4 regions of the Nocardioides marmotae genome follow, and region 1 is predicted to be linked to each of the others. Evidence: predicted binding sites of a transcription regulator. Region 1 holds the regulator's gene; each other region holds the start of a gene.
The links. Region 1 encodes LexA, which represses DNA repair genes until DNA is damaged. Its sites were predicted from a motif close to TCGAACANNTGTTCGA; they were not measured.

Region 1 (7,679 bases):
CGCGCCCGAGCTCGACGTGCGCAACGTGCGCGACCACGAGTCACGCAACGTCATCGACGCCATCGGCCGCGGCGCGATCGCCGGCGGCCGGATCGCGGTGACCGTCGGCGCGCTGCTGATCGCCTTCATCGCGCTCATTGCCCTGGCCAACGGCATCCTCGGCGCGGTCGGCGGGTGGTTCGGCGCCGACGGGCTGACCTTCGAGAAGATCCTCGGCTGGGCGCTCGCCCCGCTGGCCTGGCTGCTCGGGGTGCCGTGGTCGGAGGCCGTCGACGCCGGGTCGTGGATCGGGCAGAAGACCGTGCTCAACGAGTTCGTGGCGTACGCCGACTTCGGCCCCCAGGTCGACTCGCTCACGCCGGTGACCGTCGCGGTGGTGACCTTCGCGCTGGCCGGCTTCGCGAACTTCTCCTCGATCGCCATCCAGATCGGCACCCTCGGCTCACTGGTGCCCGAGCGGCGCGCGGTCGTCGCCGAGCTCGGCCTGCGGGCGCTGCTCGCCGGCAGCCTGGCCAACCTCGCGAACGCCGCGATCGCCGGGCTGGTGATCGGGATCGGGACCTAGCCGGCCGCCACGGGGTCGCCGTCGGTCGCGGGCGCGTCGGCCAGCTCGAGGGCGAACCAGACGGTCGTGCCGGTGACGTCCCGCTCGGAGCCCCAGCGGGTGGAGAGGGCGTCGACCAGCTGGAGGCCGCGGCCGTAGACGCGCAGCGGGTCGGGATCCTCCGAGGGGTGCGGCTCGCCCGCGGCGGTCGGCTTGCCGAGCCCGCCGAGGTCGCGGACGGTCACCGTCAGCACGCCGGCGTCGAGGACGACGCGCAGCTCCGAGGCGGTGCCGGCGTGGACGACCGCGTTGGTGACCAGCTCGGAGAGGCACAGCTGGGCGTCGTCGACCGCCTCGTCGTCGACCGCCCACGCCCGCAGGTGCTCGCGCAGGAACCGCCGCGCCGCACCGGTCGCCCGCGGACTGCTCTCGAGCAGCACGCTGGTGGTCAGCGCGCCCTCCGGCACGACCGGCTCCTGCGGGACCGCGTCGGAGCCCCGGCGGCCCGAGGCGAGTCGCACGCGACGTACGGCGTCGGAGGCGCGGCGCGCGATCGAGCGGAACGTCGCGATCCGGCGCTCGTCGAGGGCGGCCGGGTCGGAGAGGTAGACCAGCAGCCCGCCGATCGGCGAGCCGGTCCCCGGCAGCGGCAGCGCGGCGACCGCGGCGACGCCCCGCTCGCCCTGGCCCTGCAGGAAGGAGGCGTAGCGCCCCCCGAAGTCGTCGAGCCCGCCGTGAACCACCTCGCCGGTGCGGACCACCGTCGTCAGCGGTACGTCGTCGTAGGCGTCGATGTGGGACCAGTCGAGATCGTCCTGGCCCACGGCCGCGGCGCTGTCGACGAACCGGAGCCGTCGACCGCCACCCTCGCTCAGCGCGAGCGCGGCCCGCACCACCGCGGGCCCCCCGGCCACCACCGCGAGGACCGCCCGCACGACCTGGTCGACGTCGTGGGCGTCCCGCAGGAACGGATCGAGCATCGGCATGGGTCCGGTCGACGCGCCGAGGCCTCCGCCCGGCACCGACGAGGTCCCCACTTCGCCATGCACAAATGACAGCGTAAAGCCTTCGGGGCGATCCGGCTCGGGGCGATCACGCCGCGGCCGGACCACCGTGGCACGGCCGAGCGCATCGCCGCCGCGGGTCGGGGCAGCGCGACGGCCCGCGATCAGGGATGATGAGCCCCGTGGCGGCGGGCAAGCGGGCGGGGTCGAGGCGGGGCGCGAAGCGCCGCCCGGCGTTCCAGCCGCGGCTGGCCCTGCTCGCCCTCGGGGTCACAGCGCTGGTCGTGGCCTGGGGCTACCTCGTGTACGCCGCCATCGACTTCGGCGCGACCGCCCGCGGCGGCGAGTCCGCCGCGTGGGCCTTCCTCGCACTGGCCTCCCTCGGCGCGGTCGCCTGCCTCTTCGCGGGGCTGATGCTCATCGTCCGACTCCTCCGCGAGCTCGGCATCACCTCCCCGCCCCCGCCGCGCGACCCCGGCCCGCAGCCGCCCTCGGTCGCCCCCGGCGGCCGCCGCGCCGCTCGCTGACCCGCCGAGTCGGCACTTCTAACCGGCCGAGTCGGCACTTCCGACCGGCCGAGTCGGCACTTCTGCCCCGCCGAGTCGGCACTTCTGCCCCGCCGAGTCGGCACTTCTGCCCCGCCGAGTCGGCACTTCTGCCCCGCCGAGTCGGCACTTCTGCCCCGCCGAGTCGGCACTTCTGCCCCGCCGAGTCGGCACTTCTGACCGGCCGAGTCGGTACTTCCGACTACCCCGGCAGCTGCCCTGGCCAGAAGTGCTTGCTCGGCCCGCCGGAAGTGAGCACTCGCCGCGCTGGAAGTGCCCACTCGGCCCGCCGGAAGTGAGCACTCGCCGTGCCGGAAGTGAGCACTCGGCCCGCCAAAGGTGACTACTCGGCGACGGGAGGGGGCGGGAGGGGGCGGGCGGACGGTGAGAATGCCTTGCCCGCGGCGAGCATCCGGATGATGGACTCCTTGGCATCGCCCGGCGGCGCCTCCGAGCCTGGGCCGGCCCCGTCGTCCCGGTCGGCCAGGGCCGGACACGCCGCAGGGGCGGGGCCGCGAACGGCCCCGCCCCTGTCTTCCCCTGATCGCCGGCCGGGGTCGAAGCGGTCGGCGACGTGCGTGGTGGCCGCCCGCAGGTCGGGCGACCGAGCAGCCGAGTGGTCAGGCCGCGGGCACGACCAGGCGCTGGCCGGCGTCGAGCGCGGCGGTGTCGAGGGCGTTGAGCCGCTCGATCTGGTTCATCATGCCGCGGACGTCGCCGTCCTCGGCGAGGTCGGCGGCGATCCCCCACAGGGTCTCGCCGGTGCCGACCATCACGACGCGGGTGGGCTCGGGGGTGCCGGCCTCGTCGGTCGCGACCGAGCCGGCGGCGATGAACAGGCCGACGCCGAGCACGAAGGCCAGCGCGAGCAGGAAGACCACGAGCCGGCCGCGTCGGGTCAGCCGCACGGTCGCCCCACGGGTGGGGCGGTCGAACGAGGTGGCGTACGGGGCGCGGGTGGCGGTGATGGTGCTCATGCGGGACCTCCTGGGGAAGCGGCGGTCAGCCTCGGGTCGTGTCGATCTCGGTCTGCACCGATGTCTAACCGCGACCACCGACAGTGGTCGGCGAGCCAGTCATCGAGCAGACGTTCGATCGAACGTATGTACGACCGTAGAGCACTTGTTCGAACAGATCAAGGACCTGTGCGAACGAATGTTCGAACGCTTCTCAGCGCAGGCGGCGCCTCCCCTGGGCCGCGAACACCGCCAGCGCCGGGCCGGAGAGCGACGGCGCGAGCTGGCCCACCCGCATCGCGGCGCCGCGCCACCCGGGCAGGGTGCGCACGACGCGCCGCGAGCCGACGAGGTCGACCGCCGCCTGGGCCGTCTCCTCCACCGACAGCAGGTGGCCACCGGAGCTGACCAGCCGCTTGGCCAGGCCGTCGGGGCGCATCTCGGCGACCAGCGTGGTGTCCACGCCGTCGGGGCACAGCGCGTGCACGCGGACCCCGCGCGGCGCCTCGAGGGAGACCGAGGATGCGAGCGAGACGACCGCGGCCTTCGTCGCGGCGTACAGGGAGAGCCCCGGGACGGGGCCGAGGCCCGAGAGCGAGGCGGTGAGCACGAGGTCCCCGCCGCGGGGGCCGAACGCCGCCAGCGCGGCGCGGGTGCTCCAGACCGCGCCGAGCAGGTTGACCTCGACCAGGCGGCGTACCTGCTCCTCGGTCAGGTCCACGAGCGTCCCGTCGTCGCCGACGCCGGCGTTGGAGAACCAGGCGACGACGTCGCCGTGGCCCGCCGCCACCCGGGCGACCTCGGCGTGCGAGGCGGGGTCGCGCACGTCCTGGGCCACCCCCTCGGCCGCGCCGATCTCGCGGGCGGTGCGGGCCGCCCCCTCCCCGTCCACGTCGGTGACCACGACGCGGTGACCGCGGGCGACCATGAGCTCGGCGATGCCGCGGCCGATGCCGCGGGCCGCCCCGGTGACGACACAGCTGGTGTTCTCCATGGCCCGATCCAACCAGCGCCGGCCCCGCGCCACCCTCCTCGCCCGCCGAGCCGACCGAGCCGACCGACGCCCGCGCGACACACCTTCGAACAGGTGTTTGAACACGGGCGCGGAAGGCTCTACGGTGCTGTCAAGGCCCCGCACCACCGCTCGCCCGTCACCGCGCTACCCCGGAAGGCACCTCCCCATGGCGAAGAACCCCGGCTCCAAGGTCACCGAGATGCCCGACGGCGCGCCCGACGTCACCGGCCTGACCCCGCGCCAGACCCGGATCCTCGCCCACATCCGCGACAGCATCGAGGGCCGTGGCTACCCGCCGAGCATGCGCGAGATCGGGGACGCGGTCGGGCTGACCAGCTCCTCGAGCGTGGCCCACCAGCTGAAGGTGCTCGAGGAGAAGGGCTTCCTCAAGCGCGACCCGCATCGCCCGCGCGCCCTCGAGGTGTTCCTGCCCGAGGTGATGGCCGCGCGGCGGGCCATGGCGAGCGCCGATGACGGGGCGGTCGACGAGACGGGCGTGGGCGACATGCTGCCCGAGGCGCAGTACGTCCCGATGGTCGGCCGGATCGCGGCCGGTGGCCCGATCCTGGCCGAGGAGCGCGTGGAGGACGTCTTCCCGCTGCCCAAGCAGCTCGTGGGCGACGGTCAGCTGTTCCTGCTGGAGGTCGCCGGCGACTCGATGGTCGAGGCGGCGATCTGCAACGGCGACTACGTCGTCATCCGGCAGCAGCCGACCGCCGACAACGGCGAGATCGTCGCGGCGATGATCGACGGCGAGGCGACGGTCAAGACCTTCCAGCGCAAGGACGGCAAGGTGTGGCTGCTGCCGCACAACGCGGCGTACGAGCCCATCGACGGCACGCACGCGACCATCCTCGGCAAGGTCACCGCGGTCCTGCGCCGGATGTGACGTCGGTCCGGCCGCGAGTGCACACCGGTGGCCGAGAGGCCCGAGAGACAGGCTCCGACGGCGTCCCCGGGTCGATCCGGGGGCGAATCAGGGGTAAGCCGGATGCTCATCACCGCCGGCATACGGCAATCTTGGACCTGTGAGCGACGTCGCCAGCCCCACGAGGTACCCACGCCTGCGGCGTGGGGTCGTCGAGCTGGCCCTGGTCCTGACCCTCTACGTGCTCTACAGCGGCTCGCGGCTCTTCGCCGACGACTCGCTGGCGCCGGCGCTCGTGCGCGCCCAAGAGCTGCTGCACGTCGAGAGCCTGGTGGGGCTGCACTTCGAGGCCTCCCTCAACCAGGTCTTCGTCGAGACCAAGATCCTCGGGCTCCTCTCCAGCTACTGGTACGCCACCGCCCACTACGTCGTGACCGCCGTGGCCCTGCTCTGGCTCTACCGCCTCGGCGCCCGTCACTACGTGCCCGCCCGCCGGGCGCTCGTCGCCGCGACCCTGATCGGCCTGGCGCTCTACCTGCTGCTGCCGACCGCGCCGCCGCGCTTCGTCGAGGGGTACGTCGACGTGCTCTCCCTCCACGCCGCCGACGGCTGGTGGGGCTCGGACGCCTCGGCGCCGAAGGGGCTCGGCGGGCTGACCAACCAGCTCGCCGCGTTCCCCTCGCTGCACGCCGGCTGGGCCCTGTGGGTTGCGATCATCGTGCAGATGAACGCGCGCACTTCCTGGGTGCGCGCGCTCGGCTGGACCTACGCGCTGATCACCGCCGTGGTCATCGTGGGCACCGGCAACCACTGGGTCCTCGACGCGATCGCCGGATGGCTGGTGATCGGCCTGGGCTTCCTCGTCGCCGCTCGGCTCGGGCGCCGGCTGGACCGGCGGGCGCCCGCCGACGAGGCGAACGACCCGGAAGTGGTCGTGTCGGAGTCGAGGCAGCACAGCTCGACCTCGGTCGGCTGAGGCCCACCCCTCCCCGGTGACCGGGCGGCGTACCCGGTCTGAACAGGCGGCGTCCGGGCCGCTGGAGGCATCACGTCCGGGCGGCCGCGTCGTTGGGGCAAGCGTGACCACGACCCAGCCCGACCGGCCGAGCCCCGCGGGCTCCGTCGGCCGCCGCACCGTCGTCGCCACCGGGGCCGTGGGCCTCGGCGTCGCGACGCTCGCCCCCGCCGCCGCCGATGGCCCCGCCACCAGCCCCGCCTCGACCTCCCGCCGCCACCGCGTCTTCCAGCACGGCATCGCCTCGGGCGACCCCCTGCCGGGTGCGGTGGTGATCTGGACCCGCGTCACCCCCACCCGGGCGGCCACTGCCGGGTCGGGCCGCGGGCCGCGCACCGAGGTCGGGTGGGAGGTCGCCACCGACCGCTCCTTCCGCGACGTCGTGCGCCGCGGCACGTTCGTCACCAGCGCCGGCCGCGACCACACCGTCAAGCTCGACGTCACCGGCCTGCGCCCCGCGACCTGGTACCACTACCGCTTCACCGCGGCCGGCCAGCGCAGCCGCGTCGGCCGCACCCGCACGGCGCCGGCCCCCGGCGCGAGCCCGCGCAACCTGCGCTTCGGGGTCGTCTCCTGCGCCAACTACCAGGCCGGCTACTTCGCCGCCTACCGCCACCTGGCCCGCCGCGACGACCTGCACGCGGTGCTGCACCTGGGCGACTACCTCTACGAGTACGAGGCGGGCCGCTACGGCGCCGGCGAGGTGATCGTGCGCCGCCACGAGCCGGCCGGGGAGATCGTCTCCCTCGACGACTACCGGCAGCGGCACGCGCAGTACAAGACCGACCCCGACCTCCAGGACCTCCACGCGAAGGCCCCGTTCATCACCGTCTGGGACGACCACGAGACCGCGAACGACGCCTGGCTGGAGGGCGCGGAGAACCACACGCCCGGCTCCGGGCCGGGCGGCGAGGGCGGCTGGCGACGGCGCCGCGCCCGCGCGCTGCGCGCCTACGACGAGTGGATGCCGGTCCGCCTCGACGGCACCGCGCGCCTCGGCGACGGGACCCGCCTCTACCGCCGCCTCCGGTTCGGCACGCTCGCCGAGCTCAGCATGCTCGACCTGCGCACCCACCGCAGCGAGCAGGTCGCCCTCCCCGTCCTCGACCCGGCGGTCAGCGAGCCGGACCGGACCATCACCGGCCGGCAGCAGATGCGCTGGCTCAAGGACTCCCTGGCCCGCGACGCCGCCCAGTGGAAGCTCGTCGGCAACCCCGTGATGATCGCGCCGGTCACCTTCGCGGCACTGCCGGCGGACCTCCTCACGCCGGTCAACGACGTGACCGGGCTGCTCCCCCAGGACGGCCTGCCCTACAACGTCGACCAGTGGGACGGCTACACCGACGACCGCCGCGAGCTGTTCGCCCACATCCGCGACCGCGGGATCAGGGACACCGTCTTCCTCACCGGCGACATCCACTCCGGCTGGGCATCCGACCTCCCCTTCGACCGCGGGCTCTACCCGCTCGCCGGCGAGACCGCCGGCGTGGAGTTCGTCTGCTCCTCGGTCACCTCCGACAACCTCAAGGACATCCTCGGGGTGCCGCCCCGGACGGCGAGCCGGGCCGTGGAGCAGGTCATCCGCACCGCCAACCCGCACATCAAGTACCTCGACTTCGACTCCCACGGCTACTGCGTGCTCGACGTGACCCCCGCGCGCGTGCAGATGGACTGGTACGTCATCGGCTCGCGCCTCGACCGCCGCACCACCGCCACCTGGTCGCGCTCCTTC
Region 2 (7,679 bases), 860 kb from region 1:
AGCGCCGCGGCGGCGCCGGGCTCGGAGTCGAGCAGCGAACCGGGCACGAGGTCGGCGAAGACGCGGACGGCGTGGACGGTGTCGACCTCGAAGCCGGCCGCGGCGAGCAGGTCGCCGATCTCGGAGCGGGTGAACCGGCGGCCGGACCGACCGGGCTGCGCCGCACCCGCGGACTCCTCCAGCAGCGCGAGCGCCTGCTGGAAGTGCCCGGCCATCGCCCGGGCGACGACGGCCGCGTGGCGCTGGGCGACGAGCAGGCTGAGCGTGCCCCCGGGCCGGAGCACCGCGCGGAGCGCGCCGAGCGCCGCCGAGGGGTCGGCGACGACCTCGAGCACGCCGTGGCAGAGCACGACGTCGGCCGCGTCCGCGCCGACGACGTCGGCGAGGGTCGAGAGGTCGCCCTGGTGCGAGGCGACCTGGACGCCGACCTCGCGCGCCCGCCGGTCGAGCGCGGCGAGCGCGTCCGGGCTGGGGTCGACCACGGTGACCCGGTGGCCGAGCTCGGCGACCCGGACCGCAAAGCCGCCCGTGCCGCCGCCGATGTCGAGCACGTCGAGCGGGCCCTCGCCGAGGACCGGCCCGAGACCTCCCCACACGACGGCGGTGCGGGCCGCGCCACGCCGCTCGCTGGGTCGGTCGGGCCGCTCGGTGACAGGCATGGCGCCCAGCCTAGGGCGTGCCCCCGGGCCTCCCGCGGCACCCGACCGTCCCGACGGGCCGGGACGGCAGCTGCCCTCATCTGGCCGGCCGTCATCGGGCCGGCCTCATCCGACGCGGCGAACGACGTGCACCCGGACGGGGACGTGCGGCACCAGGCCGAGGGCCTGCTCGACGACGGCGAGGAACCGGTCGGCGTCCCGCACCAGGTCGTCGGCCTCCCGCTCGGTGACCGCGCGGCGCGACCCCGCCTCGGCCGCGGCGCGCTTGCCCGCACCGGCGGCGAAGAACCGGGCCCACTCCTCGAGCTCGGGGGCCACCTCCACCAGGAGCACCCACGCGTTCTTCTGCGGGCGACGGCGCACCGGGGCGGGCCGGGCGCGAGCGGCGAGCAGGGCGGCCGCGGCGCGCAGCGCGGCCACGTGGGCGTGCGCGTAGCGCTCGGTCACCTCCGTCGCGGCGATCGCCTCGCTCAGCGACTCCGCCGACCGGGCGAGGTAGGCGTGGGTCGTCGCCGGCAGCGCGTAGGGGCTCGGCTGCTCCCCCGGGCCGGGCACGCGGCTCACTCCCCCACCCCCGAGCCCGCGCCGAGCAGCTGCCACCGGCCGACACGGAGGTCGTGGGCCAGCTCGAAGACGTCGGCGGGCCGGCCGCCCTGGTCCAGGCGCCCGCGCCCGGCGGCGACCCGCCACAGCTCGCGCCGGGGCAGCTCCTGGCTGCGCCGCTCGAGCACCTCCTTGACCTTCCACAGTCGCCCGCGCCACAGGAACTGGGCGGGGCCCTCCTGCCCGCCCGTGCCCGTCCGCACCTCGACGGGGTCGTCGTACCGCACCATGCTCGCCTCGCTCCTCGGGCCTGCGCCCGGCTCCGTCGACCCCTCCGACCCCGGTCTTCGCGACCCGGCGGGGACGGGGGTCGAGGTCGCCCCGCCGGGGTTGTTCGAACAAAGGTTCGAACGAGACGAAGGTACACCGAGGCACCGACAGGACGTCAAGACCTGCCGGGAGGGGCGGCGCGGACCGGGAGGGGCAGCGCGGACCGGGAGGGGCAGCGAGGACCGGGAGGGGCAGCGCGGACCGGGAGGGGCAGCGAGGACCGGGAGGGGCAGCGAGGAGCCGACGGCTCAGGCGGCCCGGCTCAGGGAGACGGCGCTCAGGAGGCTGGGGTCAGGAGGCGGAGGTGTCGCGCCCGCGCACGTACGCGTTGGTGGCCGGGCTCCACAGGAGCACGAGGATCGCGACGTCGACGACCAGGGAGACGACGGCGGCCACCACGAAGGGTGCCGGCGGGTCGGTGCGCAGGCCGGCGACCGTGGCGAGCGCGGCCATCACGACGGTGGCGGCCAGCGACTGGCGCGCCCAGCCGGTCCCGACGAGGAAGAACGGGATGAGCGTGGCGACCAGGCAGACGAAGACGATGAGCAGCACGACGGCGACGGGGACGAACGCCGGCTGCTGGATGTCCGCCGCGACCGGGTGCCCGGCCGACCAGGAGTCGAGGAGCTCGTCGCGCAGCAGCACCCCGAGGACCGTCGTCAGCACGGCAAGCCCGACCAGGACCCAGAGCAGGCGGACCGCGCGCCGCACGGCCACCGGCCGGTCCGTCGTCGCAGAGGCCGTCGTGTTCTGGGGCGTCATGGGGCTCCTCGGGCGGATGTGGTCGGTCGGCGCGCGCGACCGGCGGACGGTCGACGTACGTCGCCGCGCGGCCGTCGGAGCGGTGCCCTAGGGTCGCGCCATGACGACCGAGCACCCCTCGATCACGCGCTTCCGCGAGGAGCACGCACGACGTGGCGGCACGGGCGACGTGGTCATTCTGCCCGACGCCGTGCACACGGCGGCACTCGCCGCCGAGGCGCTGGGCTGCGAGGTGGGCGCGATCGCCAACAGCCTGCTCTTCGAGGCCGACGGCGCCCCCGTCCTCGTGCTGACCTCCGGCGCCCACCGCGTCGACACCGCGAAGGTCGCCGCCGAGATCGGCGTGGCCCGCCTGGGGCGCGCGAGCGCGGAGCTGGTCCGCGAGGCGACCGGCCAGGTCATCGGCGGCGTCTCCCCGATCGGGCACCCGGCCCCGGTCCCGACCTACCTCGACCGCTGGCTCGCGCGGCACCCGGTCGTCTGGGCCGCCGCCGGCCACCCGGCGGCGGTGTTCTCGACGACGTACGACGAGCTCCTCGCGCTGACCGGCGCCACCGAGCTCGACGTGGAGTGATGGTGGAGTGATGGTGGAGTGAGGCGACCGCGATGAGCATCGAGATCTGGCTGAACCCGGCGTGCAGCAAGTGCCGCACCGCCGTCGCCGAGCTGGAGGCCGCGGGGACCGACTACACGGTGCGCCGCTACCTCGACGACCCGCCGACGGCCGAGGAGCTCCGCGACGTCGTCGCACGCCTGGGCCTGGAGCCCTGGGACGTCGCCCGGGCCACGGAGGCCCGCGAGGCCGGCATCGACCTGCCGCGCGAGCCGGGCGCCCGCGAGGACTGGCTCGCCGCGCTGGCCGCCCACCCGCGGGCGATCCAGCGCCCGATCCTGACCGCCTCGGACGGCACCACGGTCATCGGCCGCGACGCCGACGCCCTGGGCCGCGTGATCAGCCGGGGCTGACGTGGAGTCCCTCGCGCTCGCCTTCTCCAGCGGCTGGGCCAGCGGCGTCAACGCCTACCTGGTCGTGCTGGTCCTCGGCATCGCCGACCGCGTGGGCGGGCTGGCGCAGGTCCCGGACGCGCTGGGCCGCTGGGACGTGCTCGGGGTCGCGGCGCTGCTCTACTCGATGGAGTTCGTCGCCGACAAGGTGCCCTACCTCGACTCGACCTGGGACGCGATCTCCACCGCGATCCGCCCGACGGTCGGCGCGGTGATCGGCATCCTGCTCTCCGGCGACGCGCGCACCCTCGACCAGGCGGTGCTCGGCACGGTGGGCGGCGGCACCGCCCTGCTCTCCCACCTGACCAAGGCCGGCGGCCGGCTCGCGATCAACTCCTCACCGGAGCCGGTGAGCAACGTGCTGGCGAGCATCACCGAGGACGTGGCCGTGCTCGCGGTCGTCTGGTTCGCCATCGAGCACCCCCGCGCCGCCGCCGCGATCTCCGCCGTCCTGCTGGCCGGCGGCCTGGTCGTGCTCTACCTGGTCGCCCGGCTGGTCCGGCGCGGGTGGCGCCGCTGGGCCTCCCGGTCGGGCCCGCCCGCCGACGGCGTCGGCGCGGCCCCCTAGGGTCGACCCGTGGCACGCGTGGTGGTCGTCGGAGGCGGGTTCGCCGGGCTGGCGGCCGCGGCCCGGCTGGCCAAGCTCGGCCACGAGGTCACCCTCCTCGAGCGGTCCGCGACGCTCGGCGGCGCGCTGGGGCGGGTCGAGGCCGACGGGTTCACCTGGGACGCCGGGCCGAGCTGGACAACCCTGCCGGCGGTCGTGCGCGACCTGTTCCGCAAGAGCGGGCGCCCGGTGGAGCGCGAGCTGGACCTGGTGCCGCTCGACGTCGTGCGCGAGCACCGGTTCGCCGACGGCACGTCGGTCCGCGTGCCGCCCTCGCGCGCCGGCCAGGTCGCCGCCTTCGACGCGCTGGGCCCCGGCCTCGGGCAGCGGTGGGCCGAGCACGTGGCGTCGTACACCGAGGTGTGGGAGACGCTGCGGCGGGAGTACCTCGAGGTGCCCTGGGACCCCGCCGCCCCCTCCCGCGAGCTGGCCGCGCTGCTGGACTCCCGGCAGACCATGCACCGGCTCCTGCGCCGCCGGTTCAAGGACGAGCGGCTCGCCCTGGTCGCCGGGCACCCCGCCGTCGCCGAGGGCCACGACCTGCGCAACGTGCCCGCCTGGGCCGGCGTGACGGCGTACGTCGAGCAGCGCTTCGGCGCCTGGACCGTCGAGGGCGGCATGGCCCGGCTGGCCGACGCACTGACCGCCCGCCTGGCCACCCGAGGCGTCACCGTCCGCACCGGCACGACGGTGCGCGACCTCGTCGTGCGCGGGGGCCGCGTCGTCGCCGTCGACCTGGGCGCCGGCGAGACGCTGGACGCCGACGTCGTGGTGGTCGCGGTCGACCCGCGCCTGCTCCCGACCCTCGCGCCGCTGGTCGCGCGGACCATGCCGGCGATCCCGCCGGTCGTCGCCCACCTCGGCCTCGAGGGCGAGGTGCCCGACCTTCCCCACGAGCTCGTCCTCCACGGCGACCCGCTGCTGGTCGTGCGCACCGGCGGCGGTGCGCCCGAGGGCTCGTCGGCCTGGACCGTCCACGGCCGCGGCAAGCTGGCCGAGGACCTGCTGCGCGCGCTCGCCCGCCACCGCATCGACGTGCGCGCCAACGTCGTCACCCGCCTGGACCGGACACCGCGGGACCTGGTCGAGCGCTGGGGCGGCTCCCCGCTCGGCGTGGTCTGGCAGGGCCGGTCCACCGTCCGGCGGCGGCTCGGCCCGACGACCCCGGTCGCCGGGGTGTACGCCGCCGGGGCGCACGCGACCCCGGGCGCGGGCCTGCCCTATGTCGGGCTCTCGGCCGCGCTGGTCGCCCAGGCCATCGGCCCGGCCTGAGCCGACCCACCGGGCCGATCACCGGGCCGACTCACCGCGCCGACCCACGGGGCCGCCCCACCGGGCCGGCGGGGGTCAGCTGGAGACGTTGAGCCGGTCGAAGATCTCGAGCGTGGCCCGCGACCGGTTGAGCGTGTAGAAGTGCAGCCCCGGGGCGCCGCCGGCGAGCAGCTCCTCGCACAGCTCGGCCGCGACCGCGATGCCCTCGGCGCGCACCCGGACGGGGTCGCCGGTGTGGGCGGCGATCCGGGAGACGATCTCCTGGGGCACGTCGGCGCCGATGAGCTCGCCCTGGCGGCGGATCGCGGCGAGGTTCAGGATCGGCATGATGCCGGGGAGGATCGGCATGTCGACGCCCCGGTCGCGGACCCGCTCGACCAGCCCGAAGTAGTCCGCGGCGCGGAAGAACATCTGGGTGACCGCGAACTCCGCGCCCGCGCGGGCCTTGGCGACCAGCACGTCGGCGTCGTGGTCGAGCGACTCGGCCGTGGGGTGGCCCTCGGGGAACGCGGCCACGCCGACGCGGAAGTCACCGCGCGAGCGGACCAGCTCGACCAGCTCGGTGGCGTAGGTCAGCCCGCCCTCGGTCGGGGTCCACGCGGCGCGCGGCCCGTCGGCGGGGTCGCCGCGCAACGCCATCACGTGGTGCACGCCGGCCTCGCGGTAGGAGTCGAGGATGCGCTCGAGCTCCTCGCGGGTGTGCCCCACGCAGGTCAGGTGCGCCATCGGGATCAACGAGGTGTCGCGGGCGATCCGGCCGGTGATCCGCACGGTCGAGTCGCGGGTGGAGCCGCCGGCGCCGTACGTCACGGACACGAAGGTCGGCCGGTAGGGCTCCAGGGCGCGGATCGCGTCCCACAGCTGCTGCTCCCCGGCCTCGTCCTTGGGCGGGAAGAACTCGAAGGAGAAGGACTTGCCACCCTCGCGGATCATCTCCGCGAGCGAGCGCCCCGGTCCGGTCACCATGGCCGAAGCGTACGTTCGGCACCGCCCCGGGGAAGCATCCGTCCACCCTCTAGTCTCGTCGGCGTGACGGCCGCCGGATGGGACAGCAGCGCCTTCCGAGACCGGGTGCAGCAGGCGCTCGACTCGTTCCTCGACGAGCAGGCGGTGCGACTCGCGCCGCTCGGGCCCGACGCCGCCCGACTCATCACCGAGGCGCGGACCACCGTCCGCGGCGGCAAGCGGTTCCGCGCCGCGTTCTGCTGGTGGGGCCACCTCGCGGTCGCCCCGCCCGCCGACGAGGACGCGCTGGTCCGCGCGTGCGCCGCCCTGGAGCTGCTGCACGCGAGCGCGCTGGTCCACGACGACCTCATGGACGCCTCCGACACCCGGCGCGGCCGGCCCGCCACCCACCGCCAGCTGGAGTCCGAGCACCGCGGCGCGGGCTGGACCGGCGACCCCGAGCAGTACGGCACCGCCGCGGCGATCCTGCTCGGCGACATGCTGCTCAGCTGGGCCGATGAGCTGCTGCGCCGCTGCGGCCTGCCGCTGACCCAGGTCGCCCCCGCGCTCGAGGTCTTCGACCTGTGCCGCTCGGAGGTCGTGGCCGGCCAGTTCCTCGACGTCTCGGTGCAGGCCCGGGGCCGCGCGGACGTGGAGACCGCGATGACCGTGCTGCGCTACAAGTCCGCGAAGTACTCCATCGAGCGCCCGCTCCACATCGGGGCCGCGCTCGCCGGGGCCGACCGGGCCGGGCTGGACGCGCTCTCGGCCTTCGGCCTGCCGCTGGGCGAGGCCTTCCAGCTGCGCGACGACCTGCTGGGGGTCTTCGGCGACCCCGAGACCACCGGCAAGCCCGCCGGCGACGACCTGGTCGAGGGCAAGCGCACCGTCCTCGTGGCCCTCGCCCTCGACGCGGCCCCGCCCGCCGAGGCCGCGCTGCTCGACCGTTCCCTCGGCAGCCCGCTGGACGGGGCGGCGGTCGCCCGGCTCCGCGAGATCATCGACTCCTCGGGCGCCCGCGCCCAGGTGGAGGCGGTCATCGAGCAGCTCACCGACCTCTCCTTGGCCGCGCTCGACCGGGCCACCGTCGACCCCGGCGCACGCGAGGCGCTGCGCGGGCTCGCCGCGGCCGCGACCCAGCGCACCCTCTGAGCGCGCCGGCGCGCCTCAGTCCAGGTCCGGGACGTGGACCTCGGGGCCGTCCCCGCGGAGCAAGACGGCGAGCCCGGAGTCGGTCAGCAGCCGCAGGATGATCCCGAAGACCCGGCCGTCCTCCCGGGCCAGCGGGCCCCAGCCGTCCCACAGCACGACGGTGCGGTCGGTGTCGAGGTCGCGCAGGCAGTCGGCCAGCGCGTCGAGGTTGCGCCCCCACCACCCGGGCAGGGCGAGCGCCTCGCCGAGCGCCTCGAGGGTCTCGGCGCGGGTCGGGTGGGTCCAGCCGTCGACGTGCGCGAGGCGCCAGCCGGCGTGCTCGACGCTGCGCCGAACCTCGCTGACGTCGTACGCCGCGTGCCAGCGGTAGGCGGCCGGCGGCACCCGCCCGGCGAGCAGCCCCG
Region 3 (7,679 bases), 1.7 Mb from region 1:
GGTGGCCGACCACGACGGCGACCGCCTCCCCCGCGGCCGCCGTCGTACGGCGGTCTGGGCCCGGGAGGACGGGCTCAGCCGTCGTACGACGGTTGGGACTGGGCGTTGAAGGTGCCCATCCGCACCTTCCGCGCCTGGTCCGCCCAGCGCCCGCTGACGCGGAACACGTCGAGGCCGCGGGTGATGTCGTGGCTGTAGACGTGGCCGTTGTACCAGTACGACGACCACGACCCGCCGAGCACGAGCTCGGTGTCGCTGATCGCGCCACGGTCGAAGTGGGCGATCTCCCGCGGGTTGCGCGAGTCGGTGAAGTCGAAGACCGACGTGCCGCCCTGGTACCACGCCTGCACCATGATGTCGCGGCCCTTCACCGGCACCAGCGAGCCGTTGTGGGCCACGCAGTTCTCGGTCAGGGACTGGCTGCGCGGGATCTTGTAGTAGCTGCGGAACACCAGCCGCTTCCGCACCACGTCGTAGATGCCGTTCGCCCCGCGCGTGGAGCCGAGCAGCGGGTTGCAGGTGGGCGCCGAGCCGCCGCCGAGCTCGTCGGTGAAGACGACCTTGGTGCCGGCGTTGTTGAAGGTCGCGGAGTGCCAGAAGGCGAAGTTCCGCGTGTCGCGGATCCGGTGCAGCACCCGCGGGCGGGCCCGGTCGCTGATGTCCATCAGGATCCCGTCGCCCATGCACGCGCCGGCCGCGAGGTCCTGGGCGGGGTACGCCGTGACGTCGTGGCAGCCGCTGGTCTCGCTGGAGCCCAGCGGGTTCAGCGAGCCCGGGTTGCCGCCCTCGGGGAAGAGCCGCGGGCGGGCCACCACGCGCGCCCGCGCGGGCTTGGCCACCGGGATCTTGACGATGCTGATCGCGTCGTGCGGCGGCTTGCAGTCGGGCTGGTCCTCGCTGGGGCCGTAGGAGGAGACGTAGACGAAGACCGCCCGGCCGTCCTTGCTCGGCGCGAGGGTGTGGGTGTGGGAACCGCAGTCGGTCTCGACAGAGGCGACGTACCGCGGCTTGGCCGGGCGGCTGATGTCGAAGACGCGGATGCCCTCCCAGCTGCCCTTGCGGCTCGCCGGCGCCGGCTCGCTGCGGCACGTGTCGTCGCTGCGGCTCTCATCGACGCTGAGCACGAGGAGGTTCCGGTGGACCGACACGTCGTTCTGCGCGCCCGGGCAGACGACCTGCGCGACCCTGCGCGGCTTCGCCGGGCGGGAGATGTCGTAGACCGTGAAGCCCTGGTAGTTGCCCCCGAAGGCGTACCTGCCCCGGAACGCCAGGTCGGTCCCGTAGGCCTCCTCCCCCGCGAACGTCCCGCTGCGCGGGAGGTTGGCGATCAGCCGCATGTTGGCCGACCGGTCGACCTCGCCCTGGTCGGCCGTCGCCTCGACGCGGTCCATCCCGGACAGCAGCTGGCCCGGCAGTCGGCACCGCTCGGCGAAGTTGTCCCCCGCCGCCTGCAGCCGCGCCGCCTGCTCCGGCGTGCACGCCCCCGGCACCACCTCGCCGCTCGCCGACCCCTGCGCCATCACCAGGCCGGCCACCAGGACCACCCCCGCCGCCACCGCAGCCAGCGGGGTGCGTCCGGCGCGGGTGCTCCAGCGGAGGCTCCTGCGGGTGCTCTCCGGGGTGCGCAGCGACATCGGTGGCCTTCCTCTCGCGGGACCTGCCTGGGCAACCCCCGGCGTCCGCTCAAGTTACGGCCTCCCGCCCTCCGGATGGCCGCGTCGCCGACTCGCCCGCCGCCGACGTGTCGAGGCCCCTGGCAGCCGAGCTTCGGCCTGCGGGCCCGCCCGCTGGTCGAGCAGGAGGCGCCCCGGCGCCGACGTGTCGAGGCCCCTGCCAGCCGACCTTCGGCCTGCGGGCCCCACCGCTGGTCGAGCAGGAGGCGCCCCGGCGCCGACGTTGTCGAGGCCCCGTGAGCTGACCTTCGGCCTGCGGGCCCTGAGTGGTTGCGGTTTTGGCAGCTACGGACCAGGTACGCCGTGGGTCGCGGTTCGCTGCCGGGTCTCTGGCCGCCGCCTCGCGCTGGCGCGTCCGACCCCGTTCTGAAGATGTGCGAAGAAGCCTCTTCCGTTCGAGCACGTGTTCGAGTAGAATGAGGCATGGCCTTGACCGCGACGCTCGAGCACCCGCTGGACACCCCAGCCGACGTGCTGAGCCTCGCGCGGGCCAAGCAGCGCGCGGCTAATGCGGCCGAGGCCGAGCTCCTCGAAGCGGCTGTCCAGTGGTGCGTGTTGCACCCGGCGGAGTCACTGGACGAGGCGGCCACCTGGTCGGTGTTCCGGGGGTTCGGCGACAAGCCCGTCTGCCTCGCCGGTGAGGGTGCACCCTTCGTCACCGAGTTCGCCGTCGTGGAGTTCGCCGCCGGGCTCGGCAAGTCCGAGGACGCCGGCCGCGCCTACCTCGCCGAGGCCCTCGAGCTGCGCTACCGGCTCCCGAAGCTGTGGGCCAAGGTCACCGACCTCGACCTGCCCGCCTGGAAGGCCCGCTCGCTCGCCCGCCGCACCCTGCATCTGCCGAAGAAGGGTGCCGCGTTCGTCGACACCCACGTCGCACCCGTCGCCTCCACCATCGGCCCCGCAGCCCTGGAGCGGTTGTTGGAGGAGGCGCTGGTCCGGTTCGACCCCGACGAGGCCCAGCGGGTCGCCACCGAGCGTGCCGAGGCCCGGCACGTGACCATCCAGTCCCGCCAGGTCTCCTTCGACGGGCACGTCGACGTGTGGGCCACCCTCGACCTGGCCGACGCGCTCGACCTCGACGACGCCCTGACCAAGGGCGCGGCGAGGCTCGAGGCGCTGGGGTGCACCGACACCCTCGACGCCCGCCGCTCGGTCGCGCTGGGTGACATGGCGCGGCGGCAGATGAGCCTGGAGTTCGACACCGACCCCAAGCCCCTCGTGGTCCACGTGCACCAGCGTCCCGACGGGACCCTCGACGACATCACGCGCGTGGAGAACACCCGCGGGTTCGTCCTCACCAGCCAGCTCGCCGACTGGTGCACCCGCGCCGCACGCAGCACCACCGCGAACACCATCACCGTCAAGCCCGTCATCGACCTCAACGCCCGGATCCACGTCGAGGCCTACGAAGTCCCCGACCGCCTCTCGACCCAGACCCGGCTCCGCGACCACCACTGCGTCTTCCCCTGGTGCACCCGCCCCGCCCACGCCACCAGCCGGATCGACGACGACCACGTCATCCCCCACGCCCGGGGCGGACCGACAGCCACCGAGAACATCGCCCCACTCTGCCGACGCCACCACCGCGCCAAGACCCACGCCGGCTGGTCACAGCAGTCACCATCGCCGGGAACGTTCCAGTGGCGAAGCCCCACCGGCCTCACCTACCGGGTCGACCACCACGGCACCCACGACCTCGGCCCCGAACCACCCCCACCCCAGCCGCACGAAGCACCCGTCCCATAGCCCCACCGCCCACGACCCCGCCGGACCACCCGACCGGCGGGGCACAGGCACGCCCGGAGCGCGCCTCGGCGTGGTCTCCTGTTCCCCGTGAGGACGAGGCCGAGCACCACGACGACGAGAAGTGCGGCGCTGGCGACCCTGCTGACCGCGCTCGCCCTCTCCGCCTGCTCGGCCGGCGACGGCGACGGCGAGGGCAGCACCACCGCCCCAGCGACCACCACCTCGACCGCGAGCACCCCCACGCCGCCTCCACCCACCGACGTCGTCGAGGTGCAGCCCGGCGGGCCGGGTGAGCCGTCGACGACGGTGGTTGCGGGCGACGAGGGCGGGTGGAACCACGACGACATCGCCTTCGTGCAGATGATGCTCCCCCACCACCGGCAGGCCCTCGACATGGCGGCGCTCGCACCGGACCGCGCGGCGGACGAGCGGGTGCTGGCGCTGGCCGAGCGGATCGCGCAGGCGCAGGCGCCGGAGATCCTGGTGCTGGCGACGCTGCTGGTGGGGCAGGGCGTCGACGTACCGCAGCCGGGCGAGGACCCCGGGCGCTACGACCACGGCGAGCACGGCCACCACGCCATGCAGGGCATGCTGACGACCGCGCAGCTGGCGGACCTGGCCGACACCGAGGGCAGCGACTTCGACCGGCTCTTCCTCAAGCGGATGATCGAGCACCACGCGGGCGCGGTCGCGATGGCCGCCGACGTACGCCGCACCGGATCCAGCCGCCGGGTGGCCGAGCTCGCCCTCGACGTCGAGGCCGGCCAGGCCGCCGAGATCACCCGGATGGAAGAGGTGCTGGCCAGCCTGTAGCGCGACCCCGGAGGGCCGCACCGCTCAGATGCGGTGCAGCTTCCGGGCGGCCTCGGCGACCGAGCCCGACATCGAGGGGTAGACGGTGAACGCCTGCGCCAGCTGGTCGGCGGTCAGCGACTCGGCGACGGCGACGGAGACCGGGTGGATGAGCTCGCTGGCGCGGGGGCCGACGACGACCCCGCCGACGACGATGCCGGTGCCGGGGCGGCACAGCAGCTTCACGAAGCCGTCACGGACGCCCTGCATCTTCGCGCGCGGGTTGCCCGACAGCGGCAGCATGACCACCTCGGCCTGCATCTCGCCGGCGTCGACGGCCTGCTGGGACCAGCCGACCGTCGCGATCTCCGGGGAGGTGAAGACGTTGGAGGAGACCTTCTTCAGGTCCAGCGGGTGAACGGTGTCGCCGAGGAAGTGCCACATCGCGATCCGGCCCTGCATCGCGGCGACCGAGGCGAGCATGAGCACGCCGGTGCAGTCGCCGGCGGCGTACACGCCTCGCGCCGAGGTCCGCGAGACGCGGTCGACGTTGACGAAGCCGCCGTCCTTGAGGATGACGCCGGCCTCCTCCAACCCCATGTCGGCGGTGTTGGGCACCGAGCCGAGGGCGAGGATGCAGTGCGAGCCCTCGACGGTGCGGCCGTCGGTGAGGGTGACGGTCACGACGTCGCCGGAGCGCACGACCGACTCCATCCGCGACTTGGAGAGCACCGTCATGCCGCGGCGGCGCAGGACCTCCTCGAGCACGGCGGCGGCGTCGGCGTCCTCGCCGGGCAGGACCCGGTCGCGCGAGGAGACCAGGGTGACCGGGATGCCGAGGTTGAGGTAGGCGCTGGCGAACTCCGCGCCGGTGACGCCGGAGCCGACGACGATCAGCTCGGTCGGCACCTCGGTGAGGTCGTAGACCTGCTCCCAGGTGAGGATCCGCTCCCCGTCGGGCTGCGCGGTGGGCAGCGTGCGGGGCGCGGCGCCGGTGGCGACCAGCACCGCGTCGGCCTCGAGCGTCTGCTCCGAGCCGTCCGCGGCCGTGGCCACGACCCGGCCGGGGCCGTCGAGGCGACCGCGCGCCTCGACGACCTGGACGCCGTCCTTGGCCAGCCGCCGCGCGATGTCGGCGGACTGGTCGGCCGCGAGCTGCTTGACCCGCTCGTTGACGCGGGCCAGGTCCACGCGGATGTGGTCGGCGGCCCCGCCCTCGGTGTCGGTGAAGATCACGCCGAGCTCGGCCGCGCCGCTGAGCTCGTCCATGACCTCCGCGGTCGCGATCAGGGTCTTGCTCGGGACGCAGTCGGTGAGGACCGCCGAGCCACCGACCCCGTCGGTGTCGACGATCGTCACCTCGGCGCCGAGCTGGGCGGCGACGTGCGCGGCTTCGTACCCGCCGGGGCCGCCCCCGACGATGACGACGCGGTCGGTGGCCATCAGAAGTTGATCATGTGGCCGGAGATGCCGTGGACGGCTTCCTTCACGGCCTCGGACAGCGTCGGGTGGGCGAAGATGTTGCGCGACACCTCGTCGGCGGTGAGGTCCCACTGCTGGGCCAGGGTCAGCACCGGCAGCTGCTCGGTGACGTCCGGGCCGATCATGTGGGCGCCGAGGATCTCGTTGTGCTCGGCGTCCGCGACGACCTTGACGAAGCCCACGGCGTCACCGAGGCCCTGCGCCTTGCCGTTGGCCGAGAACGGGAAGGTCGCCGTCTTGACGTCGTACCCCTTGTCCTTGGCCTGCTGCTCGGTGTAGCCGAAGGAGCCGATCTGGGGCTGGCAGTACGTCGCCCGCGGGATCATGTCGAAGTCGATCTCCATCGTCTCCGCGCCGGCGATCGTCTCCGCGGCGACGATGCCCATCGCCTCGGCGGCGTGGGCGAGCATCATCTTCCCGGTGACGTCGCCGATGGCGTAGACGTGGTCGACGTTGGTGCGACCGCGCCCGTCGACGGCGATCGCGCCGCGGTCGGTGAGCTCCACGCCGGCCGCCTCGAGGCCGTAGCCCTCGGTCCGCGGCTGGAAGCCGATGGCCTGGAGGACCTTGTCGGCCTCGAGCACCTGCTGCTCGCCGTCCTTGGAGACGGTGACCTTGACCTTCTCACCGGAGTCGTCGATGCCCTCGACCTTGGTCGAGAGCAGGACCTTCACGCCGAGCTTCTTGTAGTGCTTGAGCAGCTCCTTGGACACGTCGGCGTCCTCGGTGGGCACCATCCGGTCGAGGAACTCCACGATGGTGACGTCCACGCCGAAGTTCTTCATCACGTAGGCGAACTCGACGCCGATCGCGCCGGAGCCGGCGATGATGATCGAGCCGGGCAGCTGGTCGGTGAGGATCTGCTCCTCGTAGGTGACCACGCGCTCGGAGAGCTCGGTGCCCGGGATGAGCCGGGTCTTCGCGCCGGTGGCGATGATCAGGTCGTCGCAGGTGTACGACGTCGTCTCGCCGTCCTTGGTCACGTCGACCGAGGTCGGGCCCGTGAGGGTGCCCCACCCGTCGATCTCGGTGATCTTGTTCTTCTTCATCAGGAAGTGGACGCCCTTGACGATGCCGGCGGAGACCTGCCGGCTGCGCTTGTGGGTCGGCCCGAACGACATCGTGGCGTCGCCCTCGATGCCGAACTTGGCCTTCTCGTGGGTGAGGACGTGGGCGAGCTCGGCGTTCTTCAGCAGAGCCTTGGACGGGATGCACCCGACATTGAGGCAGACACCGCCCCAGTACCTCTCCTCCACCACGGCGACCGACTTGCCGAGCTGGGCGGCGCGGATCGCCGCGACGTAGCCCCCGGGACCGGCGCCGAGGACGAGGACATCGAAGTGGTTCGTCACGCCCCGCAGCCTACTTCCGTCGCGCAGGTCACCCCGAACCGGTCGCCCACCGCGCAGTAGCCTGCCCATGTGACGCTCTACGCCGCCTACGGGACCAACCTCGATCCCGCCCGGATGGGCGAGCGTTGCCCCCACTCCCCGCTGCGCACGACCGGCTGGCTCAGCGGCTGGCGGCTGACCTTCGGCGGGGAGGAGCACGGCTGGGACGGGGCGCTCTCCACGATCGTCCAGGACCCCTTCGAGCAGGTCTTCGTCGCGATCTACGACGTCACCCGCGAGGACGAGAAGCACCTCGACGGTTGGGAGGCCGCCGACTCCGGTCTCTACCGCAAGACCAAGGTCCGGGTCTCCACGATGGACGGCGAGGTCGTGGTGTGGACCTACGTGCTCGACGCCTACGAGGGCGGCCTGCCCTCCGCGTCGTACCTCGGCGTCCTCGCCGACGCGGCCGAGGCGGCCGACGCGCCGGCGGACTACGTGGCCGCGCTCCGGCGCCGCCCGTGCCGCTCGACAGGACTCTGAGCAGCAGCAGGGTCTGACCTACAGTTCCGGGGTGAGCGACCAGCAGACCCCCGCCAGCACCGAGCAGCACGACACCGACCCCTACGCCCTGGCGCAGGAGGCCGCGGCCCGG
Region 4 (7,679 bases), 2.0 Mb from region 1:
CCCCGCGGCGCCAAGCACCACCTCGCGCTCGTCGGCAAGGGCATCACCTTCGACTCCGGCGGCCTGTCGATCAAGCCCGCGCAGAACATGCACGAGATGAAGTCCGACATGGCCGGCGCCGCCGCCGTCGTCCAGGCCACGCTCGCCATCGCCGCGCTCGGGCTGCCGATCCGGGTCTCCACCTTCGCCCCGATGGCGGAGAACATGGTCTCCGGCAGCGCCACCCGTCCCGGCGACGTGCTGCGCATCTACGGCGGCACCACCGTGGAGATCCTGAACACCGACGCCGAGGGCCGCCTCGTCCTCGCCGACGCGCTCGTGCGCGCCACCGAGCGGGAGCCCGACACGATCCTCGACGTCGCCACGCTGACCGGCCACATGGTCGTCGCGCTGGGCGACAAGGTCTCCGGCGTCATGGGCTCCGAGGAGGTCGTCCGGGACGTCCTCGACGCCGCCGTCGCCGCGGGCGAGGACTTCTGGCCGATGCCGATCCCCGAGCACATGCGCGAGCGGATCACCTCCAGCAAGATCGCCGACCTCGCCCAGCACGACTGGATCCGCTGGGGCGGCGGGCTGTACGCCGCCGCGTTCCTGCGCGAGTTCACCGCCGGTCTCCCCTGGGCCCACCTCGACATCGCCGGGCCCTCCTTCGCCTCCGGCGGCCCCTCGGGCCACGTCACCTCCGGTGGCACCGGCGTCGCCGTCGCCACGCTCGTCGACTACGCCCGCTCGTTGGTCGCGAAGAGCTGAGAACCCGCGCTTGACCCTGCCCCTGGGGCAGGCACCACGGTCGCGTCACCGGCGCACCCGCGCCGGTGACGAGGAGGACCCATGGCGGACGACGCGCTGCTCACCATCGGCGACTTCGCGCGGGCCAGCGGGCTGACGCCCAAGGCGCTGCGGCTCTACGACGACATGGGGCTGCTGGTCCCGGTCGAGGTGGACCCGGTCAACGGCTATCGGCGCTACGCCCGCCACCAGCTGGACCGGGCGCGCCTGGTCGCCCGGCTGCGGCTGGCCGGCATGCCGCTGGCCCGCATCCGCACGGTCGCCGACCTGCCGCCGGCGGCCGCCGCGGCCGAGCTGACGTCGTACCGCCGTCAGGTCGAGGCCGACGCCGCCACCGCCCGCCGCATCGTGGCGGACCTCGTCGAGGAGCTGTCCCCCGAGGAGGAACCCATGTCCCACGCACCGACCACCCCCTTCACCAGCGCCGCGCGCGCCGGCATCGGCGGCCGTGACACCCAGCTCGACGCCGTCCGCGTCGACGGCGCCCTGGTCGCCGTCGCCGACGGCTTCGGCCACACCCCGGACGTCTCGGAGGCCGCGCTCGCGGCCCTCGGGCAGCCCGGCTCGGTCGCCGAGCTCGATGACGCCGTACGCCGCGCGGCCGACGCCGTCGTCGCCGCCGCCGGACACCCCGACGACGGCACGACGATCACCGCGCTCGTCCTCGCCGGCCGCGAGGTGCTCGTCGCCCACCTCGGCGACTCCCGGGCCCACCTCGTGCGCGAGGGACGACTCGAGCGGCTGACCCGCGACCACACCGTCGTGCAGACCCTCGTCGACGAGGGACGGCTCTCCGCCGACGAGGCCCGCCTCGACGACCGGCGGGTGCTGCTCAACCGCGCCCTCGGCACGTCCACCTCCGCCCACCCGGACCTCGCGATCCGGGTCACCGAGCCGGGCGACCGGTTCGTCCTCACCACCGATGGGGTGCACGCGGTGCTCGACCCGGCCGCCCTGGCCGCCTTCCTCACCATGGACGCCGCACCCGGCGTGGTCGTCGACGCCGTGGCCGACGCCGTCACCGCCGCCGGCGCCCCGGACAACTGGTCGGTGGTCGTCGTCGACCTCGAGGGCTGACCACCGCGTCGCGTGCGGTCGTGTGCGGTCGCGTGCCCCACGACGCGGGCCGGCGCGTGCTCGGGCACACGGCCCGCGCGGCGCGGCGCTGGGCGGCCGGCGCGGGACGGATCGTGGACGGGGCACATACGTCGCCTCGCAAGCAGCGAAGGCAGCCACTCGGCGCGCCTGTGCCCCGCCGGCTGGGTGCTCCGGCGGGGTCGTGGGCGGTGGGGCTATGTCGGGGGCGGCCCGAGCGCCGGTGGTGGTTCGGGGCCGAGGTCGTGGGTGCCGTGGTGGTCGACCCGGTAGGTGAGGCCGGTGGGACTTCGCCACTCGAACGTGCCTGGCGTTGGGGATTCCTGGTGCCAGCCGGCGTGGGTCTTGGCGCGGTGGTGGCGTCGACGCAAGGGCGCAATGTTCTCGGTGGCGGTCGGTCCGCCCTTGTTGTGCGGGATGACGTGGTCGTCGTCGACCCTGCTGGTGGCGTGGGCGGGGCGGGTGCACCAGGGGAAGACGCAGTGGTGGTCGCGGAGCCGGGTCTGGGTCGAGAGGCGGTCGGGGACCTCGTAGGCCTCGACGTGGATCCGCTCGCTCAGGTCGATGACCGGCTTCACGGTGATCGTCTTGCCGGCGTCGGACCGCGCGGCGCGGGTGCACCAGTCGGCGAGCTGGGTGGTGAGGACGAACCCGCGGACGTTCTCGACGCGGGTGATGTCGTCGAGGGTCCCGTCGGGGCGCTGGTGGACGTGGACCACGAGGGGCTTGGGGTCGGTGTCGAAGTCGAGGCTCAGCTGCCGCCGCGCCATGTCACCCAGCGCCACGGAGCGGCGGGCGTCGAGAGTGTCGGTGCAACCCAGGGCCTCGAGCCGGGCCGCGCCCTTCGCCAGCGCTTCGTCCAGGTCCAGCGCGTCGGCCAGGTCGAGGGTGGCCCAGACGTCGACGTGCCCGTCGAAGGAGACCTGGCGGGACTGGATGGTCACGTGGCGGGCCTCGGCCCGCTCGGTCGCGACCCGTTGGGCTTCGTCGGGGTCGAACCGGACCAGCGCTTCCTCCAGGAGCCGTTGCAGGGCCGCGGGGCCGATGGTCGAGGCGACGGGTGCGAGGTGGGTGTCGACGAACGCCGCGCCCTTCTTCGGCAGGTGCAGGGTGCGGCGGGCGAGCGAGCGTGCCTTCCAGGCGGGCAGGTCCAGGGAGGTGACCTTGGCCCACAGCTTGGGGAGGCGGTAGCGAAGCTCGAGCGCCTCGGCCAGGTAGGCGCGGCCGGCGTCCTCCGACTTCCCGAGCCCGGCGGCGAACTCGACGACCGCGAACTCGGTGACGAAGGGTGCACCCTCACCGGCCAGGCAGACGGGCTTGTCGCCGAACCCGCGGAACACCGACCACGAGGCTGCCTCGTCCAACGACTCCGCCGGGTGCAGCACGCACCACTGGACAGCCGCTTCGAGGAGCTCAGCCTCGGCCGCGTTCGCAGCTCGCTGCTTAGACCGCGCGAGGCTCAGCACGCCGGCTGGGGTGTCCAGCGGGTGCGCGAGCGTCGCGATCAAGGCCATGCCTCATTATACTCGAACACCTGCTCGAATGGAAGAGGTTCGTCAGCAAATCCTGTCGATCTGGTCGGACAGCCAGCCGAGGCGGCGGCCAGAGACCCGGCAGCGAACCGCACCCACGGCGTACCTCGTCCCATAGCTGCCAAAGCCGCAACCACCCACAGCCCGCAGCCCGAAGGCCGGCTCACGGGGCCTCGACAACGTCGGCGCCGGGGCGCCTCCTGCTCGACCAGCGGAAGGGCCCGCAGGCCGAAGGTCGGCTGCCAGGGGCCTCGACACGTCGGCGCCAGGGCGCCTCTGCTCGACCAGCGAACAGCGACCAGCGGACAGCGACCCGCCCTACAGCCCCTGCTGCTTGCGACGCCGGTTGTAGTCGCGCATCCGCTGGGGGATGCCGACGACCGCGGCGTCGTAGGAGGGGACCTGGTGGCTGTTGCAGAAGCGGTGCGCCCACTCGACCGAGGGGACGCGGCGCCGGGTCCACTCGCCGTCGTGGGCGACGAGCAGGAGGGTCACGTCGCTGACGGCGGTGCGGGGCTCGACGAACCCCTCGACGCCGCGTCGCGCGACCACCCAGGTGTGCAGGTGGTCCTCGTCGACCTTGTCCGAGGCGCGTACGCGGGTCGAGCCGGTGCGGAACCCGTCGCTCGCGGGCTTGCTCATCCGCGGGCGACGTCGGAAGCGGTCGGTCCATGCCATGGCACCAGTCTGCCGGGGTGGGCGCGACCCGGTGTGGACACGCCCGTAAAGGGTGCAAAGATGGGCGAGCGCTCCCCTGCGATCCAGGGGGGCCGAGGCCGACAGGGAAGGACCACGGTGGCCGACGCCGACTACGACGTACTCATCCTCGGTGCGGGCTCCGGTGGCTATGCCTGTGCCCTGCGCGCGGCCCAGCTCGGGCTGACGGTGGGCCTCGTCGAGAAGAGCAAGGTCGGTGGCACCTGTCTCCACGTCGGCTGCATCCCGACCAAGGCGCTGCTGCACGCGGCGGAGGTCGCCGACAGCGCCCGCGAGTCCGAGCGGTTCGGCGTCCGCGCCACGCTCGAGGGCGTCGACGTGCCGGGCGTCCTGAAGTACAAGGACGGCGTCGTCGACCGCCTCTTCAAGGGCCTCACCGGCCTGGTGAAGAGCCGCGGCATCACCGTCATCGAGGGCGAGGGCCGGCTCACCGGCCCGCGCCAGGTCACCGTCGGCGACACCGCCTACACCGGCCGGCACGTCGTGCTGGCCTCCGGCTCCTACGCCCGCAGCCTGCCCGGCCTCGAGGTCGACGGCGAGCGGGTGCTGAGCTCCGAGCACGCCCTGCGCCTGGACCGCGTCCCGCGCAGCGTCGTGGTGCTCGGCGGCGGCGTGATCGGGTGCGAGTTCGCCAGCGTGTGGCGCAGCTTCGGCGCCGAGGTGACGATCGTCGAGGCGCTCCCCCGCCTGGTCGCCGCCGAGGACGAGGCCAGCTCCAAGGCGCTCGAGCGCGCCTTCCGCAAGCGCGGCATCGCCTTCCGCACCGGCACCCGCTTCCAGTCCGTCGAGCCCACCGCCGACGGCGTGCGCGTCACGGTCGCGGCCGAGGGCGGCGAGCCGAGCACGATCGAGGCCGAGCTGATGCTCGTGGCCGTCGGCCGGGGCCCGGTCACCGACGGGCTCGGGTACGACGAGCAGGGCGTCGCCATGGAGCGCGGGTTCGTGCTGACCGACGAGCGCTGCCGCACCTCCGTGGACGGCGTGTACGCCGTCGGCGACATCGTCCCGGGCCTCCAGCTGGCTCACCGCGGCTTCCAGCAGGGCATCTTCGTCGCCGAGGACATCGCCGGGCTCGACCCGCGGCCCATCGACGAGGCCGCGATCCCCCGCGTCACCTACTCCTCCCCCGAGGTCGCCTCGGTCGGGCTCGATGAGCAGACGGCGGCCGAGCGCTTCGGCGCCGACGGCATCGAGTCCGTGACCTACGACCTCGGCGGCAACGGCAAGAGCCAGATCCTCAAGACGCAGGGTTTCGTCAAGCTCGTCCGCCGGGTCGACGGCCCCGTCGTGGGGATCCACATGGTCGGCGACCGGGTCGGCGAGCTCGTCGGCCAGGCCCAGCTGATCTACGGCTGGGAGGGGTACCCGGAGGACGTCGCTCCGCTCGTCCACGCCCACCCCACGCAGAACGAGGCGCTCGGCGAGGCCCATCTCGCCCTCGCCGGCAAACCGCTGCACGCGCACTCCTGATCACCGCAACCACGAAGAGCGAAGGAACTCATGGCCACCGAAGTCAACCTCCCGGCCCTCGGGGAATCCGTCACCGAAGGAACCGTCACCCGCTGGCTGAAGTCCGTGGGTGACGCGGTCGCCGTCGACGAGCCGCTGCTCGAGGTCTCCACCGACAAGGTCGACACCGAGATCCCCTCCCCCGTCGCGGGCACCCTGCTCGAGATCAAGGCGCAGGAGGACGACACGGTCGAGGTCGGCGCCGTCCTGGCCGTCATCGGCGACGAGGGCGAGTCCGCGGGCGACGCCTCCGGCTCCGCCGAGCCCGAGGCCCAGCCCCAGGACGAGGAGCAGTCCGAGAAGAAGGCCGAGCAGGAGGAGGAGATCGCCGAGGACAAGGGCGACCTCCCCGCCGGCGACGAGACCCCCGAGGCCGACAAGCCCGAGTCCCCCGCCGCCTCCGGCGGTGACAGCGGCGGAAGTGGTGGTGGCGGCGGTACGCCGGTCACCCTCCCCGCCCTGGGCGAGTCGGTCACCGAGGGCACCGTGACCCGCTGGCTGAAGTCGGTCGGCGACGACGTCGCCGTCGACGAGCCGCTGCTCGAGGTCTCCACCGACAAGGTCGACACCGAGATCCCCTCGCCGGTCGCGGGCACGCTGCTCGAGATCAAGGCCGAGGAGGACGAGACCGTCGAGGTCGGCGCCGAGCTGGCGATCATCGGCGACAAGGGCGCCGCTCCGCAGGCCAAGGCCGAGGAGCCGGCGCAGGAGTCCGCGCCGGAGCCGGAGCCGGAGCCCGCCCCCGAGCCGGAGCCCGAGCCCGCCGAGGAGGACGAGGCCGCCACCGAGCAGCCCGAGCCCGAGAAGGACCACGAGCCGGCCGCCGAGACCGCGCCCGCCCCGAGCTCGCAGTCGCCGAGCACCGGCGAGCGCTCCTCGGAGACCTCCGGTGACGCCTCCGGTGACAAGGAGCAGGCCCGCTCGGAGAAGGCCGCCGACGGTGCCGGGTACGTCACCCCGCTGGTCCGCAAGCTCGCCGCCCAGCACGACGTCGACCTCTCGAGCGTCGAGGGCACCGGCGTCGGCGGCCGCATCCGCAAGCAGGACGTGCTCGACGCGGCCAAGGCCCAGCAGCAGGCCCAGCAGCAGGCGCCCGCCGAGCCGGCGGCGCAGGCCCCGGCCGCGAGCAGCCGGCAGGCCCCCTCGGTCACGCCCTCCCCGCTGCGCGGGACGACCGAGAAGATCAGCCGCCTGCGCAAGATCATCGCCGAGCGGATGGTCGACTCGCTGCAGACCGGTGCCCAGCTGACCCAGGTCATCGAGGTCGACGTCACCAACATCGCGCGGCTGCGCGACGCGGTGAAGGCCGACTTCCTCGCCCGCGAGGGCGTGAAGCTGTCGTACCTGCCGTTCTTCGCCAAGGCCGCCGTCGACGCCCTCAAGCAGCACCCGAAGCTGAACGCGGGCATCGACACCGAGGCCGGGGAGATCACCTACTACGACCGCGAGAACCTCGCGATCGCGGTGGACACCGAGAAGGGCCTGATCACCCCGGTGGTCAAGGACGCCGGCGATCTCTCGATCGCGGGCCTGGCCAAGAAGATCGCGGACGTCGCGCAGCGCACGCGGACCAACAAGATCGGTCCCGACGAGCTGTCCGGCGGCACCTTCACGATCACCAACCTCGGCAGCGTGGGCGCCCTGTGGGACACCCCGATCATCAACAAGCCGCAGGTCGCCATCCTCGGCCCGGGCGCGGTCGTCAAGCGCCCGGTCGTCATCGACGACCCGAACCTCGGCGAGACGATCGCGGTGCGCCACATGGTCTACCTCGCGCTGACCTACGACCACCGGCTGGTCGACGGCGCCGACGCGGGCCGCTTCCTCCAGGACGTCAAGAAGCGCCTGGAGGCCGGCGTCTTCGACGTCTGAGCACCACCAGCACCACCCCAGCACCACCGGCAGGGCCCGGGACCGCACAGGTCCCGGGCCCTGTCCCATTCCGTCCCGTCCCTGCCGACTCGGCACCCCCGAACCGTCGAGTCGGCACTTCTGACCCGCCGAGTGGTCACCTCTGACCGGCCGAGTGGTCAGTTC

Region 2: HPC71_RS07950 (DUF6504 family protein) is a predicted target of LexA. The motif match lies at 1,597-1,612, and genes of this name have one in related genera.
Region 3: HPC71_RS16535 (HNH endonuclease signature motif containing protein) is a predicted target of LexA. The motif match lies at 2,069-2,084, and genes of this name have one in related genera.
Region 4: HPC71_RS13205 (HNH endonuclease signature motif containing protein) is a predicted target of LexA. The motif match lies at 3,411-3,426, and genes of this name have one in related genera.

Annotation. Positions count from the first base shown of each region.
Region 1 is NZ_CP053660.1:776,304-783,982, reverse strand. It holds gene HPC71_RS03730 (NupC/NupG family nucleoside CNT transporter) at 1-565, shown strand, start outside; gene HPC71_RS03725 (ATP-binding protein) at 562-1,530, opposite strand; gene HPC71_RS03720 (hypothetical protein) at 1,722-2,075, shown strand; gene HPC71_RS03715 (LysM peptidoglycan-binding domain-containing protein) at 2,714-3,070, opposite strand; gene HPC71_RS03710 (SDR family NAD(P)-dependent oxidoreductase) at 3,264-4,043, opposite strand; gene lexA (transcriptional repressor LexA) at 4,231-4,953, shown strand; gene HPC71_RS03700 (phosphatase PAP2 family protein) at 5,093-5,908, shown strand; gene HPC71_RS03695 (alkaline phosphatase D family protein) at 6,012-7,679, shown strand, end outside.
Region 2 is NZ_CP053660.1:1,636,629-1,644,307, reverse strand. It holds gene HPC71_RS07960 (methyltransferase domain-containing protein) at 1-659, opposite strand, end outside; gene HPC71_RS07955 (SAV_6107 family HEPN domain-containing protein) at 765-1,223, opposite strand; gene HPC71_RS07950 (DUF6504 family protein) at 1,220-1,492, opposite strand; gene HPC71_RS07945 (hypothetical protein) at 1,824-2,294, opposite strand; gene HPC71_RS07940 (YbaK/EbsC family protein) at 2,395-2,868, shown strand; gene HPC71_RS07935 (ArsC/Spx/MgsR family protein) at 2,901-3,260, shown strand; gene HPC71_RS07930 (DUF4126 domain-containing protein) at 3,262-3,867, shown strand; gene HPC71_RS07925 (phytoene desaturase family protein) at 3,877-5,178, shown strand; gene metF (methylenetetrahydrofolate reductase [NAD(P)H]) at 5,254-6,144, opposite strand; gene HPC71_RS07915 (polyprenyl synthetase family protein) at 6,208-7,275, shown strand; gene HPC71_RS07910 (barstar family protein) at 7,291-7,679, opposite strand, start outside.
Region 3 is NZ_CP053660.1:3,475,488-3,483,166, forward strand. It holds gene HPC71_RS16530 (LVIVD repeat-containing protein) at 75-1,634, opposite strand; gene HPC71_RS16535 (HNH endonuclease signature motif containing protein) at 2,097-3,419, shown strand; gene HPC71_RS16540 (DUF305 domain-containing protein) at 3,507-4,232, shown strand; gene HPC71_RS16545 (NAD(P)H-quinone dehydrogenase) at 4,257-5,654, opposite strand; gene lpdA (dihydrolipoyl dehydrogenase) at 5,654-7,045, opposite strand; gene HPC71_RS16555 (gamma-glutamylcyclotransferase) at 7,115-7,567, shown strand; gene HPC71_RS16560 (purine-nucleoside phosphorylase) at 7,599-7,679, shown strand, end outside.
Region 4 is NZ_CP053660.1:2,758,816-2,766,494, forward strand. It holds gene HPC71_RS13195 (leucyl aminopeptidase) at 1-750, shown strand, start outside; gene HPC71_RS13200 (MerR family transcriptional regulator) at 832-1,866, shown strand; gene HPC71_RS13205 (HNH endonuclease signature motif containing protein) at 2,082-3,398, opposite strand; gene HPC71_RS13210 (hypothetical protein) at 3,735-4,094, opposite strand; gene lpdA (dihydrolipoyl dehydrogenase) at 4,212-5,603, shown strand; gene sucB (2-oxoglutarate dehydrogenase, E2 component, dihydrolipoamide succinyltransferase) at 5,634-7,514, shown strand.